4 regions of the Pseudomonas sp. EA_5y_Pfl2_R50 genome follow, and region 3 is predicted to be linked to each of the others. Evidence: predicted binding sites of a transcription regulator. Region 3 holds the regulator's gene; each other region holds the start of a gene.
What was found. The regulator FliA, encoded in region 3, starts transcription of late flagellar genes. The targets are predictions, from matches to a motif close to CTAAAGTTTNNNNNNNNNNNGCCGNTAA.

Region 1 (3,341 bases), on a different contig from region 3:
TTTTGCGCCATCCACAGTTGCGCCACCAGGCTGAAACCGGTCAATGCAGCATCCAGCCAAGGTTGCGCGGCGTCAGTCCAGTGCGCCATCGCCGCACCGAGCAGCAGGCTACCGACCGCGCCGACGCTCAGGCCAAGCAGCATCGAACGCTTGTCGAGCCGCGTCACCTCACGCCCGTCATGCATCGTCCCGGCCCGTGTCCATTGCCACCAGCCGTAGACTTGCAGCGCGGCATAGATCACCTGCAGCAACATGTCCGAATACAGCTTCACCTCAAAGAAGATCCAGCTGTACAGCAGCACCATGACCAGGCCGATCGGCCAGCACCACGGGTTCTGTTTGACTGTCAGCCACACGGCTATCACGCCGAGAGCGGCAGCAAACAGTTCAAGCCCGGACATGTGGGTTCCTTGGGGGAAATTGAGGAGGGGGCGGATTGTACTGCATTGGGCCAGGTACTGATGATCGCTGTAGATCAAAAGACCCTAACCCCCCCGAAACGTCGGACCGCCCCCTCTTGGGGGTGATGTGTGGGCATACCAGCGTTACACGGGTCAGACGCGGAACTGGCGCAAGAGTCCATTCAGTTGTTCGCTCAACTGGCCCAGCTTCAGGCTCGCCGCACTCGACTGCTCCGCCGCGATGGCCGTGCTGTGCGACAGACCTGCCGCTTGCGTAACGTTCTGATTGATGTCCTCGACCACATGCGCTTGTTGCAGCGTGGCGCTGGCAATCGAGGCATTCAGGCCATTGAGATTGCGCAAGGCCTGACCGATGGCGCTCAGGCTAGCGCCAGCCAACCCGGCCTGTTCGATGGTCAGTTGCGAGGCCTTGCTGCTGTCGCCGATGACTTTCACGGCAGCCTCGGAATGATTCTGCAGGCGCTCGATCATCGACTGGATCTCCGCCGTCGACTTCTGCGTGCGCTGCGCCAACAAGCGCACTTCATCCGCCACCACGGCAAACCCGCGACCTTGCTCACCGGCCCGCGCCGCTTCGATGGCAGCATTGAGGGCGAGCAGGTTGGTCTGTTCGGCAATCGAGCGAATCACTTCCAGTACGCTGCCGATCTGCGTGCTTTCGGCTGCGAGTGTGCGAATCACTTCAACTGCCTGATCAATCGTGCCGGACAACTTGTCGATCTGCTGCAAGCTGCCGTCGATGTTGATCTGGCCCTGTTGCGCTTGTGCCTCGGCATCGCGCATCTCGGCAGCCGCATGCTCGGCATTTTTTGCCACATCCTGCACGCCGTAAGTGACCTCGTTGATTGCGGTGGCCACCAGTTCCATCTGCTGCGACTGCTGCTGACTGCGTTGCTGCGCTTGCGAAGCGTCGTTGCCCAGTTCGCTGGAGGATTGCCCGAGCGCGCTGGCCGACACCTGCAAGTCGCTGATCACTCGGCGCAACTTGGCGGTGAAGGCGTTGAAGTGATGCGCCAGTTCGGTGACCTCATCCTTGCCGTGGGCATCGAGGCTGCGCGTCAGATCGCTTTCGCCGCTGGCAATGTTGGCCATGGCGCTCACGGTTTCCTGCAACGGACGGACGATGCTGCGGGCAATCAGGATCACCAGCAGGGCCATGATCACGGCGATCACCAGGCCGATGACCGAAGCCTTGATCATCTGGCCCTGGAATTCGGTCTGAACGTCATCGATATAAACGCCGGAACCGATCACCCAGCCCCACGGCTCGAACAGTTTGACGTAGGAGGTCTTGGCCACAGGCTCGCTGGCGCCGGGTTTCGGCCAGCGATAATTGACCATGCCGGCACCTTTGGCTCTAGCGATGGCGACCATCTCGTTGAACACCGCAAAACCGTCCGGGTCGCGGATCGCCGAGAGGTTCTGGCCTTCGAGCTTGGGATTGGTCGGGTGCATGACCATCACGGGCGTCAGGTCGTTGATCCAGAAGTAGTCGCTCTGGTCATAGCGCAAGCCGCGAATCGCGGTCAGCGCCTGTTTCTGCGCGGCCTCTTTGCTGAGGGTGCCGGCGGTTTCCAGGTCGTGATAATAGGTGAGCAGGCCGCTGGCGGTCTGCACCACGTGCTCGGTTTTCTGGGCCTTGGCGTGATACAGGTCATCGTGAATCTGCTTGAGCATCAACACGCCCAAGGTCAATAACATGACCATCGCCACAATCAAGATGAGCCACAAGCGTCGGCTGATCGACACACTGCGCAAGCTGTTCATAACGCTGTCACTCCGGATTCTTGTTCTTGTAATAAATCAACGCCAGCATCCAGCCACGTTTGCGTGGTCGAGCCTGCGCGACCCAAGTCGTATAACGCGGCAGCGCTATTTGGGCTTGTCTGTTAGGATTTCGGCCCCGCGCGTGAAAACCTGAATCGAAGTTGATCTTTCACGGAATTTTGACTGTTTCGTGTAGATGCTGTGCGCGCGGAATCGGTACAGCATTAAACAGCTACGCTGATCGCAGTGAACGTAAAAAAATACTATCGGGGCATGCCGGCGCGCATCGCTCTTTGGGGGTTTGATGGATCTTTGGACGGCCTTGCAGGCACTGATACTAGGCGTTGTAGAGGGGCTGACGGAGTTTTTGCCCATTTCCAGTACCGGACACCAGATCATTGTTGCCGACATGCTCGATTTTGGCGGCGAACGGGCCATGGCGTTCAACATCATCATTCAGCTCGGTGCGATCCTCGCGGTGGTCTGGGAGTTTCGTCGCAAGATCTTCGACGTGGTCACTGGATTGCCGACCCAGCCAGGCGCACGGCGGTTTACCGCAAACCTGCTGATCGCTTTTCTGCCGGCAGTGGTCCTGGGCGTGATCTTTGCCGATCTGATCCATGAATACCTGTTCAATCCAGTCACGGTCGCGGCAGCGCTGGTTGTCGGCGGCGTCATCATGTTGTGGGCGGAAAAACGTCAGCACGAAGTGCATGCCGAAACCGTCGACGAAATCACCTGGAAGGACGCATTGAAGGTCGGTTTTGCCCAGTGTCTGGCGATGATTCCGGGTACTTCGCGCTCCGGTTCGACGATCATTGGTGGCCTGCTGTTCGGCCTGTCGCGCAAGACCGCTACCGAATTCTCGTTCTTCCTCGCCATGCCTACGATGGTCGGCGCGGCGGTGTATTCGGGCTACAAGTATCGTCAGCTGTTTGTGCCGGCGGACTTTGCGGTGTTTGCCATCGGCTTCGTGACCGCGTTCATCTTCGCCATGATCGCGGTGCGCGGTTTGCTGAAGTTCATCGCCAGCCACAGCTATGCGGCATTTGCCTGGTATCGGATCGTGTTCGGTCTGTTGATTCTGGCGACGTGGCAGTTCGGTTGGGTCGACTGGTCGGCTGCCAAACCATGAATGATGCCCGCGCCCGC
Region 2 (3,341 bases), on a different contig from region 3:
CATGGCCATGCCAAAGGTGTCGGATTTGCGCTGGGCCTCAAGATCGCCCTGCAGTTTTTGCAGGTCGGCCATCACCGCGTTGAGCGGCAATTGCAGCATCAGCGTCCAACGGGCGTCGGTCTGGCCGATGCCGAACGGCAGGTACAATTCGATGCGGCCCTTGTCCTTGTTGACCGAGTAAGTCACTTCACCGCGTTTGAGATTGGTGATGTTGGAGATCTGTTCGGCGTCGAGGATGTCGCTGACTTTTTCGCCGAATTTGCTCGGGTCCTGGGTGTAGGCCACGATGCGGCTATTGCCGCCGATCAGGGCCATTTGTCCGGCGCCGCCATAGAGCTTCTGGTTGGCCGCGAGGAGCATTTCCTGAATGAAGTTCACCGACAGGTCTGCGCCGACGATGCCCTGGAAGGCGCCGTTGAGCATGATCGGTTCGATAAAGGAGGCGAGCATGACGACCTTGTCGCCGACCTTGTACGGTGCCGGATCAATCACGCAGGCTTTCTTCGTTTCCTTCGAGCACAGGTAGTACTCGCTGGCGCGCACGCCGGTGGACAGGGTTTTCTGATCATCGACGTCGACCAGTTTATCGAGGCCGAGGGTGCCGTCGTCATTGCGGAACCACCACGGCAGGAAGCGCCCGTTGGCGGCGTCGATGCCGACCACGCTCGTGCCGACATAGGCCGCGTCATTGTGATCGAGGGCGTTTTTTTCCCAGCCGATGTAGGTACCGAGAATCTTCGGGTTCTTTTCGACGTTCTCTTTGATCAGGCTGATCAGTTGTTCGCGGCTGATGCTCAGGCGCGGCTGGCCGTCGGCGCCCGGCGTGCCGAGCAGGGCATTGACCCGCACCAGGCCGCCGGCAATCAGCAGCGGCGCTTCGAGTTCGCGCTGGATCTGGCTGACCTGGGTTTGTGCCAGCGAGGTCAGGCGTTGTTCGATGACTTGTTCGAACTGCGCCTGGGTGCGCTGTTGCACCATGTCTTGGGTACGTGCGCCGGAAAACAGTGCGTAGAGCACCAGCGCGGCCACCACGCTGAGCACGATAGCGCCGGCCAGGGCGGCGACGGAAAACTGGATCGACTTGAACTTCATGGGAGCTCCGCACGCAAGAGGACGTCTGCGGTCATGTATCGGCAGCCGGCATGGGGCCATGAGTGCAGGCAGTGGTAATTGAAAGCCGATGTCGCAAATGGATCAGTGTGCGACGTTGTGGCAGAGGCTTTGCCGGTCGGTGTGAATTTTTTACGACAGTCCTGGCGGGAAACGTCTGAAAGTCGCTGCAGCACGTCCGTTGTATCTGGCGCCGATACGATTACCCGCCTAGGATACGCGACAGGTTTTCAGGGAGCGTTTGAATGAACAAGACATTGGTTGTAAGTGCACTGAGCGCAGCGTTGTTGCTGGCCGGCTGTCAGTCGGTCAACACCACCAGCGGCGGAGCCGTGGGTGTGGAGCGCAAGCAGTACATGTTCAGCATGCTGTCCTCGCAAGAGGTCGACCAGATGTATGCGCAGTCCTATCAGAAGACTGTCGGTGAAGCCTCCAGCAAAGGTGTGCTGGACAAGACCAGTCCTGAGGCCAAGCGGGTTCAGGCAATTGCCAATCGTCTGATCGCCCAGGCACCGAATTTCCGTCCCGATGCCGCGCAATGGCAGTGGGAGGTCAATCTGATCAAGAGCGATGAGCTCAACGCCAACTGCGGCCCTGGTGGCAAGATCATTTTCTACACCGGGCTGATCGACAGCCTCAAACTCACCGACGATGAAATCGCTGCGGTCATGGGCCATGAAATCGCCCACGCCCTGCGCGAGCACGGTCGTGAAGCGATGTCCAAGGCTTACGGTGTTGAAATGGCCAAGCAGGGGGCGGGTGCGTTGCTCGGTCTGGGTCAGGACAGCCTGGCGCTGGCCGACACCGTGGCCAATTACGGCATGACCTTGCCAAACAGCCGCGCCAACGAAAACGAAGCCGATCTGATCGGTCTGGAACTGGCCGCGCGCGCCGGTTACAACCCGAACGCGGCGATCACCCTGTGGAACAAGATGAGCAAGGCGTCGGAAGGTTCGCCGCCGGAATTCATGAGCACCCACCCGGCCTCGGCCAGCCGGATCGCTTCGTTGCAGGCAGCGATTCCGAAAGTCATGCCGCTGTACGAACAAGCGCCGAAGTCCTGATGAGTTTGCAGCGAAGCTGCTGACCCCTTCGCGAGCAAGCCCGCTCCCACAGGTTCAGTGGTGTTCACATAATGTGTGATGACCGAATATCCCTGTGGGAGCGGGCTTGCTCGCGAAGAACGATGACGCGGTGTTACTGACCTACGCCATCAAACCCAGCCACTGCTCTGCATCGCCTTGTACACCGCGACAACGGCCAGGATCATGAATGCCGAAGCCGCGAGGCGACGGATCAAGGTCAGGGGAAGTTTCTCCGCCGCAAAATTACCCGCCAATACCACCGGCACGTTGGCAATCAGCATGCCCGCGGTCGTCCCGATGATCACCAGCCACAACTCCGGATACTGCGCCGCCAGCATCACCGTGGCGATCTGGGTCTTGTCACCGATTTCAGCGAGGAAGAACGCAATCAGCGTGGTCAGGAATGGCCCGAACTTGCGGGCGGTGCTGGCTTCATCGTCGTCCATCTTGTCCGGCACCAGTGTCCACAATGCGGTGGCGGCAAAGCTCGCGGCGAGAATCCAGTGAAGAACCGAGTCTGAGAAGAAACTGCCGAACCAGGCGCCTACCGCACCGGCTGCTGCGTGGTTGGCCAGGGTCGCGGCGACAATACCGGCAATGATCGGCCAGGGTTTGCGGAAGCGAGCGGCGAGAATCAGCGCGAGCAGTTGCGTCTTGTCGCCGATTTCGGCCAAGGCAACGATTGCGGTGGGAACGAGTAACGAGTCCAGCATCAGGATTTCCTAAGGGGCGGGTCGACACGGCTATGACACGTACAGCCTTCCCGCCCCGGGTAAGGTGTGCGTGTCATAGGTCTTGTCAAACCCTGCGATCCGTCTGCTGCGGACGCTTGGGTCGCATACGCCATGATCTGAGGATCAAGTATGTTGACGTATGCCGGACGAGCTTGGTGCTCGTGGGAGACTACTCCCCTAGGACGGAGCGGATTCTGCCTTCGCAAAACCGATAGGGCAAGAACAAATTTTCACCCGCGCTTGGCCCGGTAAATCCGGAAACCATTGCCCTCGGCCTTGATTGCGCACACACCGAGATGCTCCTCGATCAGTGGCTGATACTTCAGGAAGCTGTTCGCCACCAAGCGCAGTTCGCCGCCGTTTTTCAGATGTTTTGCTGCTTTTCGCAGCAAGTTCTCGGTAGCGAAATAAT
Region 3 (3,341 bases):
CCATGGTGCGGTTGGCCGCGGCTTCCGTCAGCTTGACCACATAGCCCAGGCGTTCGGTGGCGTCGGTGATTTGCGACACTTCCTCGGCCTGCGGCATGTGCGGATCGATCTGGAAATTGACGATCGCACTGTGCAGTTCACGCGTGAGCTTGCCCACTTCCTGATACAGGCCACGGTCACGGGTCTGATTGAGCTCATGGATCAGTTGCACCGCGTCACCGAATCTGCCTTTTTCAAGGCTCTCGACCAGTTCGACCGCGTGTTTTTTCAGGGTCGACTCGAAATCGCCCTGTGAAGATTCTTTATGCTCCATAGCTCCCCCGCGCGTTCATCAGCCGATGCGTTCGAAAATCTTCTCGATTTTGTCTTTCAGCGCCTGAGCCGTGAAAGGTTTGACCACGTAGCCGTTCACACCGGCCTGAGCGGCTTCGATGATCTGCTCACGCTTGGCTTCAGCGGTCACCATCAGTACCGGCAGGTGCTTGAGCTTTTCATCGGCACGCACGTGACGCAGCAGGTCGATACCGGTCATGCCCGGCATGTTCCAGTCCGTTACCAGAAAGTCGATGCTGCCGCTGTTGAGCACCGGAATGGCAGTGGTGCCATCGTCGGCCTCGACGGTGTTGGTGAACCCAAGATCACGCAGCAGGTTCTTGATGATCCGCCGCATCGTTGAGAAGTCATCAACGATGAGGATTTTCATGTCTTTGTTCAATTCGACCTCCAAGCAGTCTTAAACGCGCCCAGCACCTGGACGCGCCACTTCAATCAATCGGCGCAGCACTCGAAGACTGTCTGGAGCACAACAGAGCAAGACCGGTGCCGTTCATCACCGCACCAGCCTCGTTCGCAGTGTCCCCACACTGCCTTCAGCGCGCTCGCCACTCCCCCAAACGCCCCCGCAAACGGGCCGCGCACTGGCTGTGTAACTGGCTGACCCGCGATTCACTGACGCCAAGGACTTCACCGATCTCCTTGAGGTTCAGCTCTTCGTCGTAGTACAGCGCCAACACCAGTCGCTCACGCTCCGGCAAATTGGCAATCGCGTCCGCCAGCGCCGCCTGGAAGCGTTCATCTTCCAGATCGCGTGACGGCTCAAGATGAGCACTCGCGCCATCCTCGTGCAGCCCTTCGTGTTCGCCGTCCTGCAACAGGTCGTCGAAACTGAACAGGCGACTGCCCAAGGTGTCATTCAAAATCCCGTAGTAATCGTCGAGACTCAATTGGAGTTCGGCTGCAACCTCGTGATCTTTAGCGTCACGGCCGGTTTTAGCTTCAATTGAGCGAATTGCGTCGCTGACCATACGGGTATTGCGGTGAACCGAGCGTGGCGCCCAATCCCCTTTGCGCACTTCATCGAGCATCGCACCGCGGATTCGTATGCCCGCGTATGTTTCGAAACTGGCGCCTTTGCTGGCGTCGTATTTGGTCGAGACTTCGAGCAGGCCGATCATGCCGGCCTGGATCAGGTCTTCGACCTGCACACTCGCCGGCAAGCGTGCCAGCAAGTGGTAGGCAATGCGTTTGACCAATGGTGCGTAACGCTCGATCAGTTCGTACTGCGCGTCACGTGCCGACTTCTTGTAGAGATTCATGCCACTGGCGGTCATAACACAGGCCCTGCGGTTTGCTGCACGAGACGCTCGACGAAAAACTCGAGATGGCCGCGCGGGTTGGCCGGCAGCGGCCAGGTATCGACCTTCTGTGCAATCGCCTTGAACGCCAGCGCGCACTTGGAGCGCGGGAAGGCTTCGTAGACGGCACGCTGCTTCTGCACGGCCTTGCGCACGCTTTCGTCGTAAGGCACGGCGCCGACGTATTGTAGGGCCACGTCAAGGAAGCGATCCGTGACCTTGGTCAACTTGGCGAACAGGTTGCGGCCTTCCTGCGGGCTCTGCGCCATGTTGGCGAGGACGCGGAAGCGGTTCATGCCGTAATCGCGGTTGAGCAGCTTGATCAGCGCGTAGGCGTCCGTGATCGAAGTCGGCTCGTCGCAAACCACCAGCAACACTTCCTGGGCGGCGCGCACAAAACTGACTACCGAGTCACCAATACCCGCAGCGGTGTCGATCACCAGCACGTCGAGATTGTCGCCAATGTCGCTGAATGCCTGGATCAGGCCGGCGTGTTGCGCCGGGCTCAGGTGCACCATGCTCTGCGTGCCGGAAGCGGCCGGCACGATGCGGATACCGCCGGGGCCTTGCAACAGCACGTCGCGCAGTTCGCAACGGCCTTCGATGACGTCGGCCAGTGTGCGTTTCGGGGTAAGCCCCAGCAGAACGTCGACGTTCGCCAGCCCCAGATCAGCGTCCAGCAGCATGACCCGACGGCCAAGCTCTGCCAGCGCCAGAGACAAGTTCACTGACACGTTAGTCTTCCCGACGCCACCTTTGCCGCCGGTCACCGCGATCACCTGTACGGGATGCATGCTGCCCATGTTATTTCTTTACCTTGTCTTGCATAGACGGAGGCCACATTACTGGCTGCGCGTTCACAACCGGAACAATGCATGGCAGACCATCGATGTAGGTACAAAAACTGTTCATGAATACCTCAGCCTACCTGCTTGGTCGGGCTGTGATAGATATCAGCGAACATGTCGGCCATGGCTTCTTCGCTGGGTTCTTCCTGCATTTGCACGCTGACGGCACGGCTGACCAGTTGATGGCGGCGCGGCAGATGCAAATCATCCGGAATCCGTGGGCCATCGGTCAGGTACGCGACCGGCAATTCATGACTGATCGCCAGGCTCAACACTTCGCCCAGGCTTGCCGTTTCATCCAGTTTAGTCAGGATGCACCCGGCGAGCCCGCAACGCTTGTAACTGTGATAAGCGGCGGTTAGAACCTGTTTCTGGCTGGTGGTTGCCAAGACCAGATAATTTTTTGAACGAATGCCACGACCGGCGAGACTTTCGAGCTGCATGCGCAGGGCCGGATCGCTGGCTTGCAGGCCGGCGGTATCGATCAGCACCACGCGTTTGCGCAGCAGTGGGTCCAGCGCCTGCACCAGCGACTGGCCAGGATCGACGTGAGTGACCGGCACATTGAGGATGCGACCGAGCGTCTTCAACTGTTCCTGCGCACCGATACGGAAACTGTCCATGCTCACCAGCGCGACATTCTGCGCGCCGTACTTGAGCACGTAGCGCGCGGCCAGCTTGGCCAGCGTGGTGGTCTTGCCCATGCCGGCAGGGCCGACCATGGCAATCACACCGCCCTCTTCCAGCGGCTCGACTTCCGGTACGGCAATCATCCGCGCCAGGTGCGCGAGCAGCATGCGCCAGGCCTGACGAGGTTCTTCGATATCGGTGATCATCGACAGCAGATCGCGCGACAACG
Region 4 (3,341 bases), on a different contig from region 3:
CCTTGCGTATGCCACGGAAGATGTCGGTCAGCGCCGTTTCTTCGCTGACGGCCATGCGCAGCGGATGATCGAGCTTGATGCCGGTGAACTCCAGCGCCGCTGCTTCGATGTTGGCGCCTTCGAACGGCTCAACACGGAAGAAGTAGGTGTGATCCGGGTAAACAAAACCCTTTTCATCCATGGCGATGGTGGTCGCAGCAATTTCCAGCAATGCATCGGTGGCCGAGTTGAAGCCGCCGGTTTCTACGTCGACGACAACCGGCAGGTAGCCGCGAAAGCGTGCTGCCATCGGGTGACGAGAACCGCCGCCGCCACTTTGTCCGTCCAGTTCGTCGTCGAAATGGTCTTCACTCACGCGTGTTCCTCCAGCAGGCGCCAGCGCAGTTTTTCACCGGCGCGCAGCGGGATAACGGTCAGCTCGCCAAACGGCAGGCTGGTCGGGGCAGTCCATTCTTCACGAACCAGGGTAATGCGATCGGTGTTCGCCGGCAGGCCGTAGAAACGCGGGCCGTTGAGGCTGGCGAAGGCTTCAAGCTTGTCCAGCGCATTGCGCTGTTCGAACGCCTCGGCGTACATCTCGATGGCGGCGTAGGCGGTGTAGCAGCCGGCGCAGCCGCAAGCGGCTTCCTTGGCATGCTGGGCGTGCGGCGCCGAGTCGGTGCCGAGGAAGAACTTCGCGCTGCCACTGGTGGCGGCATCGAGCAGGGCTTCCTGATGCGTGTTGCGCTTGAGGATTGGCAGGCAATAGAAATGCGGCCGAATCCCGCCCACCAGCATGTGGTTGCGGTTGTACAGCAGGTGATGCGCGGTGATGGTCGCGCCAACGTTGGCCGACGCCTCGTTGACGAACTGCACGGCATCGCCGGTGGTGATGTGTTCGAACACCACTTTGAGCGTCGGGAAGCGCTCGACGACACGGCGCATGTGCTCATCGATGAAAATCTTTTCGCGGTCGAACACGTCCACGTCGCCACGGGTGACTTCGCCGTGGATCAACAACGGCATGCCGACTTCGGCCATGGCCTCCAGCGCCGGGAAAATCTTGTCGATGCTGGTCACGCCGGAATCGGAGTTGGTGGTCGCGCCGGCCGGGTACAGCTTGGCGGCGTACACGAAACCGCTGGCCTTGGCTTCACGAATTTCTTCGGGCTGGGTACGGTCGGTGAGGTACAGCACCATCAACGGTTCGAAGCGACTGCCGGCCGGGCGGGCAGCGAGAATCCGCTGGCGATAGCCGTCGGCCTCGGCGGCGTTGCGCACCGGCGGGACCAGGTTGGGCATGATGATGGCGCGGCCAAAGGTGCGCGCAACATCGGCAACGGTATTGGTCAACACGGCACCATCGCGAAGATGAATGTGCCAGTCGTCGGGACGCAGCAGGGTCAGGCGGTCGGACATGAGGGGATTCCAGGCGGGTCAAACTGAGGCGAATGCTACCGGAAAAGACTCTTGCAGGCACTCGCTATCAAGTTTTGCGGGAAGCTTCCGATATCCCGTAGGTATGCCGTAAACATAGTGTGAATCGGTCTTTGTGTTTCAGAAGCCAATGGAGCCTCCCGTGCGCCAGCGTTATTTAGCCTTGCTCAGTGTGTTTGCCAGCCTTCCCGCGATGGCGCTCACGTACCAGACCCGTCTGGAGAACATTGAGTGGACGGTCGCCGGCGACAAGTTCGAATGCCGCCTGACGCAACCGATCACCGATTTTGGTTCCGGCGAGTTCGTGCGCAAGGCGGGCGAGCAGGCGATCTTCCGCCTGAATGCCTACAACGCCATGCTTGGCGGCGGCTCGGCAACCTTGCTGGCAGCGGCGGCGCCATGGCAGCCGGGGCGCGGCGACATCAATCTGGGGTCGGTCAGGCTCGGCAGCGGCAATGTACTGTTCAACAGCTCGCAATCTCAGGCCGGTGGCTTGATCAGCGGTCTGCTCGACGGTCGCAGCCCGGTGGTGCGACGTGCGTCTGGCGATGGCCGGGTGTCGGAAGTGCGTCTGCTGCCGGTCAAGTTCAGCAAGGCGTTCAACGACTATCAAACTTGCGTGGCGAAATTGCTGCCGCAGAATTTCGACCAGATCAAGCAATCGCAAATCGGTTTCCCCGGCGAAGGTGTTGATCTTGACGCCGCCGCCAAGGCCAAGCTGCAAGTGATGCTCGAATTCATGAAGGCCGATCCGACGGTCAATCACATCGAACTCGATGGTCACTCCGACAACAGCGGCAATCGCCTGACCAACCGTGAATTGTCGCGGCGCCGGGCGCTGGCAGTGGTTGACTTCTTCAAGGCCAACGGCATTCAGGAATCGCAGATCACCGTGCGTTTCCATGGCGAGCAATATCCCATTGTGCCGAACACCAGTGCGGCCAATCGCGCGAAGAACCGTCGGGTCAATGTCAAACTGGCGCGCGTCGCGCCGACAGCGGCTCCGGCGCCGCAAGCGAGCACTCCAGCCAATACTGCGGCGACTTCCTGACCCGCCGGTCATCGTCGCGCTCTCGACAGATTCTGTCGCTTTGTCGTCTTAAGCTGTCGCGCCTCTGTAAATTATCGCGTTTGAGCGGTAGACTCCTCGGCTTTCCGTAGAACCCCGTGGAGTGATGGCATGGCGGACGTAAACAAGGTCGTTCTGGCGTATTCCGGCGGCCTGGACACTTCGGTGATCCTCAAGTGGCTGCAGGATACTTATAACTGTGAAGTGGTGACCTTCACCGCTGATCTCGGTCAAGGCGAAGAGGTCGAGCCGGCCCGCGCCAAGGCTCAGGCCATGGGCGTCAAAGAAATCTACATCGACGATCTGCGCGAAGAGTTCGTGCGTGATTTCGTGTTCCCGATGTTCCGCGCCAACACCGTTTACGAAGGTGAGTACCTGCTGGGTACTTCTATCGCGCGTCCGCTGATCGCCAAGCGTCTGATCGAAATCGCCAACGAAACCGGCGCTGATGCCATTTCTCACGGCGCGACCGGCAAAGGCAACGATCAGGTGCGTTTCGAACTGGGTGCCTACGCACTCAAGCCTGGCGTAAAAGTGATCGCGCCTTGGCGTGAGTGGGACCTGTTGTCCCGCGAGAAGCTGATGGACTACGCCGAGAAGCATGCGATCCCGATCGAGCGTCACGGCAAGAAGAAGTCCCCGTACTCGATGGACGCCAACCTGCTGCACATCTCCTATGAAGGCGGCGTGCTGGAAGACACCTGGACCGAGCACGAAGAAGACATGTGGAAATGGACCGTCTCCCCGGAGAACGCTCCTGACAAAGCGCAATACCTGGAACTGACCTACCGTAACGGCGACATCGTTGCTCTGGACGGCGTCGAAATGACCCCGGCTACCGTGCTGGCGACGCTGA

Region 1: AACY19_RS18435 (methyl-accepting chemotaxis protein) is a predicted target of FliA. The motif match lies at 2,317-2,344, and genes of this name have one in related genera.
Region 2: AACY19_RS24330 (methyl-accepting chemotaxis protein) is a predicted target of FliA. The motif match lies at 1,128-1,155, and genes of this name have one in related genera.
Region 4: AACY19_RS06840 (flagellar protein MotY) is a predicted target of FliA. The motif match lies at 1,465-1,492, and genes of this name have one in related genera.

The regions. Positions count from the first base shown of each region.
Region 1 is NZ_CAXAPT010000010.1:150,801-154,141, forward strand. It holds gene pnuC (nicotinamide riboside transporter PnuC) at 1-401, opposite strand, end outside; gene AACY19_RS18435 (methyl-accepting chemotaxis protein) at 555-2,189, opposite strand; gene AACY19_RS18440 (undecaprenyl-diphosphate phosphatase) at 2,494-3,324, shown strand; gene AACY19_RS18445 (DUF1294 domain-containing protein) at 3,321-3,341, shown strand, end outside.
Region 2 is NZ_CAXAPT010000017.1:76,862-80,202, forward strand. It holds gene AACY19_RS24330 (methyl-accepting chemotaxis protein) at 1-1,092, opposite strand, end outside; gene AACY19_RS24335 (M48 family metallopeptidase) at 1,356-2,174, shown strand; gene AACY19_RS24340 (TMEM165/GDT1 family protein) at 2,324-2,908, opposite strand; yybP-ykoY riboswitch at 2,996-3,120, opposite strand; gene AACY19_RS24345 (class I SAM-dependent methyltransferase) at 3,160-3,341, opposite strand, start outside.
Region 3 is NZ_CAXAPT010000013.1:120,201-123,541, forward strand. It holds gene AACY19_RS21555 (protein phosphatase CheZ) at 1-313, opposite strand, end outside; gene AACY19_RS21560 (chemotaxis response regulator CheY) at 332-703, opposite strand; gene fliA (RNA polymerase sigma factor FliA) at 870-1,610, opposite strand; gene fleN (flagellar synthesis regulator FleN) at 1,607-2,437, opposite strand; gene flhF (flagellar biosynthesis protein FlhF) at 2,554-3,341, opposite strand, start outside.
Region 4 is NZ_CAXAPT010000003.1:199,658-202,998, forward strand. It holds gene rnt (ribonuclease T) at 1-355, opposite strand, end outside; gene pyrC (dihydroorotase) at 352-1,398, opposite strand; gene AACY19_RS06840 (flagellar protein MotY) at 1,559-2,467, shown strand; gene AACY19_RS06845 (argininosuccinate synthase) at 2,597-3,341, shown strand, end outside.